3 regions of the Mesorhizobium sp. CAU 1741 genome follow, and region 1 is predicted to be linked to each of the others. Evidence: predicted binding sites of a transcription regulator. Region 1 holds the regulator's gene; each other region holds the start of a gene.
The links. The regulator LexA, encoded in region 1, represses DNA repair genes until DNA is damaged. The targets are predictions, from matches to a motif close to TGTTCNNNNTGTGTTCNG.
Positions count from the first base shown of each region.

Region 1 (2,265 bases):
CGGACGGCTGATCGACCGTGACAAGGCATCGCTGCATCCTGTGGGCGCGCCGAAGAATGGCGGCACGGTGTGCCTGGCAACCGGCGACGCGGACGGCATGATGGTGTCGTACATCCAGTCGAACTATGCCGGCTTCGGATCGGGCGTCGTGGTGCCGGGTACCGGCATCAGCCTGCAGAATCGCGGCTTCGGCTTCACCCTGGAGGACGGCCATCCCAACCAGGTCGGTCCACGCAAGCGCCCCTTCCACACAATCATTCCCGGCTTCATCATGGGCGCGGACGGGCCGGACATGGCATTCGGGCTGATGGGCGGGCCGATCCAGGCGCAAGGCCACCTGCAGATGATGCTGCGCACGCAGGTCTGGGGACAGGATCCGCAGACGGCGGCAGATGCGCCGCGCTGGCGCGTGATCTCCGGCCTCGACGTGGCGATCGAGGATAGTGTCAGCCCGCGGACCATCGCCCACCTGGAGCAGATGGGCCACGTGATCGCCACCGAAAGCCCGGATTCCAGCTTCGGATTCGGCGGTGCGCAGCTCGTGCGCCGCGTCGAGGGCGGCTATGCCGCGGGCTCCGACCCACGCAAGGACGGTTGCGCGGGAGGCTTCTGACGCTCGAACAGAGCGCGTTCGATGCCCCGTGAGGGCCTCGGTGAACCATTGTGGAACATAGTTACGGAATTCATCGGAAAATCAGTAAAATTTAAACTATTGCGGAACACAACTGGAACAGATAGTGTATGTTCTGGTTTTGTTTGCACTCTGATTCTCCGGGGCTTGCCATGCTGACGCGAAAGCAACACGAATTGCTGCTCTTCATCCACGAACGGATGAAGGAGACCGGCATCCCCCCCTCATTCGACGAAATGAAGGAGGCGCTCGACCTCGCCTCCAAGTCCGGCATCCACCGATTGATCACCGCGCTCGAGGAGCGCGGCTTCATCCGCCGCCTGCCGAATCGTGCCCGTGCACTCGAAGTGACACGGCTGCCGGACTCCATCGCGCCCGGGCTCAACCAGGCGCGCAAGTTCTCGCCGAGCGTCATTCAGGGCAGCCTCGGCCGTGCGCCGGAGAAGCCGCGCCTGCAGGCGACCGGCAATGACGACGATGTCGCGGCATCGGTATCCGTACCGGTGATGGGCCGTATCGCGGCCGGCGTGCCGATCAGCGCGATCCAGCAGAAGACGCATTCGATCAGCGTGCCGCCGGAGATGCTTGGCGGCGGCGAGCATTACGCGCTGGAAGTAAAGGGCGACTCGATGGTCGAGGCCGGCATCTTCGACGGCGACACGGTCATCATCCGCAATGCGTCCACGGCGACACCCGGCGAAATCATCGTGGCGCTCGTCGACGACGAGGAAGCGACGCTGAAGCGCTTCCGGCGCAAGGGCGACTCGATCGCCCTCGAAGCGGCCAACCCGGCCTACGAGACGCGCATCTTCGGACCGGACCGGGTCAAGGTGCAGGGCAAGCTGGTGGGGCTCATTCGGCGCTACTGAGGGCTTATAGCGTGACAGGGGTTGGCGTCGAACCGCATCGGCGTCAGAACACCACCGGATGGGTTTCGCCGGTCTGCACGTTGACGAGACCTTGGGGGGCATGGTCGCTCGGCGCGACGAGCACCCAGCGCCATGGCGCGCAGGTGAGCGTGGCGAAAGCCAGACGTTCGGGAAAGCCGGGACCCCAGCGGGGATGGAACGACGGCTCGAACATCCAGTCGACCTTTTCGCCCTCGGCGTAGAGCGCCTGCATCTCGGCGTGCAGCTCCTCAGCCGAGCGGCAGGACATCAGCCCCGCAACCTCGTAGCGAACGGTGGCAACCACCTCGCCTTCGCGCACCAGCGCCCAACCACCGTCATTTTCGGCGAGCGCGTTCACGGCCATGGCCATCGCCGCGTCCGACGAGCCGACGCACCAGACATTGTGCTTGTCATGCGCCATCGAACAGGCGAGCGCGGTCTCGGGCGTGCGCGGGCCGCAACCGAGCCAGAACATCTTCGACACGGCCCCCATGCCCGAGAAGCGATCTACGATCGCAAACTTGGTGATGTTGCGGGCCTCGTCGCGCTGGACAAAGCCGTCTGCCACGGGAAGTTCAAACGTGAGGAAGTCGTCGGTCCAGTGGAAGGGCCGCAATACGGCCGCCTGCATCGTTTCGCGGCCGGGTTCGGCTGCAATGTGGAAATCTTGAGCCGTCAGCGCCCGGCCGATATTGATCGTCTTTGTCGCCCATTCCGGCCAGTCGATCTTCGGGACCTCGGGCA
Region 1 is NZ_JBDOQP010000002.1:782,445-784,709, forward strand. It holds gene AAFN84_RS10595 (gamma-glutamyltransferase family protein) at 1-613, shown strand, start outside; gene lexA (transcriptional repressor LexA) at 784-1,500, shown strand; gene AAFN84_RS10605 (adenine deaminase C-terminal domain-containing protein) at 1,544-2,265, opposite strand, start outside.

Region 2 (2,265 bases), on a different contig from region 1:
TTTCGCCCACGGCGCCACGGCGCCCTGGCGCAGCGAAACATGCTCCTCGGGAACCACCAGGAACGGATCGATGGCGCGTTGCGTGCCGAGACCATCGCAGGCTGGGCACGCGCCGAACGGATTGTTGAACGAAAACAGTCGTGGCTCGATCTCGGGAATCGTGAAGCCGGACACCGGGCAGGCGAATTTCTCCGAGAACAGGATGCGCTCGTGCGTCTCGTTCTTCGACTTGTTGACCGCATCCGCGCCCGTCTGGCTGGCATCGAGCGGCTTGTCGGCGAATTCGGCGACGGCGATGCCTTCGGCGAGCTTGAGCGCCGTCTCGAGCGAGTCGGCCAGGCGGGCAGACAGGTCAGGACGCACCACGACACGGTCGACCACCACGTCGATGTCGTGCTTGTATTTCTTGTCCAGCGTCGGAACGTCTCCGATCTCGTAGAAGGTGCCGTCGATCTTGACGCGCTGGAACCCCTTCTTCTGGAGCTCGGCCAGTTCCTTGCGGTACTCGCCCTTGCGGCCGCGCACGATCGGCGCGGTGATGTAAAGCCGCGTCCCTTCCTCGAGCGCGAGAACGCGGTCGACCATCTGCGATACCGTCTGGCTCTCGATCGGCAGTCCGGTGGCCGGCGAATACGGAATGCCGGCGCGCGCGAAGAGCAGGCGCATGTAGTCGTAGATTTCAGTGACCGTGCCGACGGTGGAGCGCGGGTTCTTCGATGTGGTCTTCTGCTCGATGGAAATGGCCGGCGAAAGCCCGTCGATCTGGTCGACATCCGGCTTCTGCATCATTTCGAGAAACTGGCGCGCATAGGCCGACAGGCTCTCGACATAGCGACGCTGGCCTTCGGCATAGATGGTATCGAATGCAAGCGACGACTTGCCGGACCCCGAGAGCCCGGTCATCACGATCAGCCTGTCGCGCGGAAGGTCGAGATCGACGTTCTTGAGATTGTGCTCGCGCGCGCCGCGAATGGAAATGAATTTGTGGTCCGCCATGACCCTGTCGCCGCCTTGCATTGAAATGGCCGGCGCTTTGCCGGCCCTGAGCCTATATGGTGGTCGGGTCGCCATCCGTCGAGGCGGCCGCGTTCATGAAAACCAGCGATCGGTTTTCACGCATTCCAGCAATCAGGGCAAGCGCAAAGAACAGAGTGCGAACGACTTCCTGACATCGTGCTGGCAGGAGGGCGGTCGGGGTCGTCACGAATTGTTTCGCCGGGCACCTTTCCATTGACGCAGCGGAGGGCAGGGAGCACATTGTTACGGTGCAGTTGACGCTCGCGTCGTAGATCGTCCACACGCGCCCATGCGGCGGTGGAAACACTTCGTAGCTTGAGCATGCCTGCACTGAACGCAACCGGAAAGGAGGGAGGCATGACTCCACCCGACCAACTTGGCAGGCTCCTCGCTTGAAGGAGCCGCGGCGACGTTCGGACCGATCTAGAGGTGCCGCTGACATCGTCGATATCACCTCACAATCTGGCATATGGTCGGATCATCGGGCGTGACCCGAGACGCATCCGAAAACAGCCGGGCGCTTTGGCCCGACGGGAAACCATGAGTTTCCGTTGCCCTGCCCACCTCCGTGGTGGCAGGGCATTTGTCTGTGCCTCGAGCCCGGCGCTGCCACCCTGGACTTGCAAATGCTCCGGTTTGACGCTAGAACAAAAAGCGAACGCCATCGTCCATATTATTTGTGGACGACGCCCGGCGACAAGTCGACGGACAGCGCATGAATGCCGGGGTTCGGATAGTGTGCCGGCGACATCATTCAAGGTTTAGGACGAGCGCAGGAGAGTTTCATGGCCGGTAGTGTCAACAAGGTCATTCTGGTGGGCAATCTCGGGGCCGATCCCGAGATCCGTCGTTTGAATTCCGGCGATCCGGTCGTCAACCTGCGCATCGCCACATCCGAAACGTGGCGCGACAAGGGAAGCGGTGAACGCCGAGAGAAGACCGAATGGCATAACGTCGTGATATTCAACGACAATCTCGCCAAGGTTGCCGAGCAATATTTGAAGAAGGGCGCCAAGGTTTACATTGAGGGCCAGCTGCAGACCCGCAAATGGCAGGATCAGACCGGTCAGGACAAATACACCACGGAAGTGGTGTTGCAGAAATTCCGCGGCGAGTTGCAGATGCTTGACTCGCGCGGCGAAGGCGGCGGCGGCCAGGTTGGCTACCAGGGCGGCGGGCGAGGTTCGGACTTCGGGCAGTCAGGCCCGAGCGACGATCGTGGCCGCGGCAGCAGCGGTGGGGGTGGTG
Region 2 is NZ_JBDOQP010000001.1:1,248,229-1,250,493, forward strand. It holds gene uvrA (excinuclease ABC subunit UvrA) at 1-996, opposite strand, end outside; gene AAFN84_RS05920 (single-stranded DNA-binding protein) at 1,803-2,265, shown strand, end outside.
Region 2: the regulator LexA is predicted to act here: its motif matches at 1,143-1,160, upstream of uvrA (excinuclease ABC subunit UvrA).

Region 3 (2,265 bases), 490 kb from region 1:
GCTGCCCAAGGTGGAAACGGCGCGCGACGTGCTGGAAGCCAACGACGTGCTCGACGAAGCCGATGCGCGGGCCTCGATGTGGCTGTGGGCGATGATCGAGACGCCGCGTGCGATGCTCAATATCGGCACGATCGCCGAGCTGGGGCGCGACCGCGGCGCGCGGCTCGCCTGCCTCGTCGCCGGCACCAACGACCTCGTCAAGGAAACCGGCATCCGCGCGACGCCCGACCGTCGCTATCTCGTTCCATGGCTGATGCAGATGGTTCTGGCCGCCCGCGCCGGCGGGCTCGACGTGCTCGACGGCGTAAGCAATGATTTCCGTGACCTCGACGCCTTCGGCCGTGAATGCGCCGAAGCCGGCAATATGGGGTTCGACGGCAAGACGCTGATCCATCCGGCTCAGATCGAGCCGGCCAATAGCGCCTTCTCGCCTTCACAGGAGGAGGTGGACGATGCGCTGGCGATCCGTGCCGCCTTCGCACTGCCCGAAAACGGGACCCGCGGCGTCATTTCGCTGGACGGCAGGATGGTCGAGCGGCTGCATCTGGATCAGGCCGAACGGCTGTTGGCCAAGGCCGGCCTATGAGGGAAACAGGATGAAACTCTACCGACTGCTCACCGGACCCGACGATTCGAGCTTCTGCCACAAGGTGTCGCTGGCGCTGTCCAAAGGCTGGCACCTGCATGGCTCGCCGACCTACGCCTTCGATGCGGAAACCAAGACCATGCGCTGCGGCCAGGCCGTGGTGAAGGATGTCTACGGCAAGGATTACGATCCTGGGATGAAGCTCGGCGAGCAGTAGGTATCGGCCGCCGCGCCTGTCGCGCCGTTCAGGCATGGATCCCCGGGTCAAGCCCGGGGATGACGAGGTGGAGATGGATGCGGCAAACCGCCAGCATCGACGTTTAGCTGCGACATATGAGCTTCGTCATCCCCGGGCTTGACCCGGGGATCCATGCCGGAACGCTGATAAAGGGCGCGAACCTCCACCCAAACAAACCTATTCCGCGTTGGTCTCGATGCGTTCCATGTCGTCGTCGGAGAGGCCGAAATGGTGGCCGATCTCGTGGATCAGCACGTGGGAGACGATGTCGCCCAGCGTTTCCTCGTTCTCGGCCCAGTAGTCGAGGATGGCGCGGCGGTAGAGCGTGACGCGGTTGGGCCCCTCGCCCGTCGACGGGTTCCAGCGCTCGGCGATGCCGCGCCCCTCGAACAGCCCCAGCAGGTCGAACGGCGTCTCGAGCGCCAGATCGTCCATGATCTCTTCGGTGGGAAATTCGGCGATCTGGATGACGATCTCGCCGGTCAACTGGCGGAACTCGGCCGGCAGGTGGGCATAGATCTCCAGCGCCATGAGTTCGAATTCCTGAATGGACGGGGAGAGTTGGTCCTCCCAGTCCCGTGTCTGATAGATGCGCGCCATTCTGTGTCCTTTGGACCGCCATATAGACCTTTGTGCAGCCGCTTTCGAGCCCTGAAGCGGCTCTATGGTGAAGGCAGTCGCCAAGGGGCGGTGCGTGTCGACGCAAGGGAAGGAATAAATTCTTGTCCACCCGTGCTTGACTCTTCGTGGCCGCTCTGGAATCCATAGGAACATAACAGGAACATTTACAAGAAGAGAGCGGCACCATGGCGACATCCGTCGTGGCGCGGGAAACGGTTTTTGCCCTGCGCCGGCAAATCGCGAAGATCGAGGGCAGGCTCGCCGAGCGGCTTGAACAGCCGGCGGCTGAGGCCGGCGGAGCGGGCATCGTGTTGCGCCATGCCGGGCGGCCGACGGCAGGCGCCCTGCTGCCGATCGGCGCTCCAAGCCTCGACGTCGCGCTCGACGGCGGCTTGCCGCTGGCCGGGCTGACGGAAATCCATGGGCGCCAGACGCGTGATGCCGGCGCGGTGGCCGGCTTTTCGCTGGCGCTCGCGGTCATGGCGCGGAGGCTGGCGGCGACGACGGCGCCGCTTTTGTGGATCGCCACAAGCGAGGTTCTGTCGGAAGCCGGCCGGCCCTACGCGCCCGGCATCCTGCATCGCTTCGGACTGGAGGCGGAGGCGCTTCTGCTGGCGCAGACACGGCGCATCGAGGATGCCCTGTGGGTGGCTGAGGAGGCGGCGGGACTGTCCCGCCTGTCGGCCGTCCTCCTGGAGGTTCGCGGGGTCGCGCACAGGCTGGACCTGACCGCAACCCGGCGGCTGCATCGCCGGGCCCAGGCCGCGGCCCGGCCCTTCTTTCTCCTGCGCCAGGCCGGGCAGCCGGAGCCGACGGCGGC
Region 3 is NZ_JBDOQP010000002.1:1,275,862-1,278,126, forward strand. It holds gene AAFN84_RS13020 (CoA ester lyase) at 1-586, shown strand, start outside; gene AAFN84_RS13025 (DUF1737 domain-containing protein) at 597-803, shown strand; gene AAFN84_RS13030 (metallopeptidase family protein) at 1,002-1,424, opposite strand; gene AAFN84_RS13035 (hypothetical protein) at 1,631-2,265, shown strand, end outside.
Region 3: the regulator LexA is predicted to act here: its motif matches at 1,591-1,608, upstream of AAFN84_RS13030 (metallopeptidase family protein).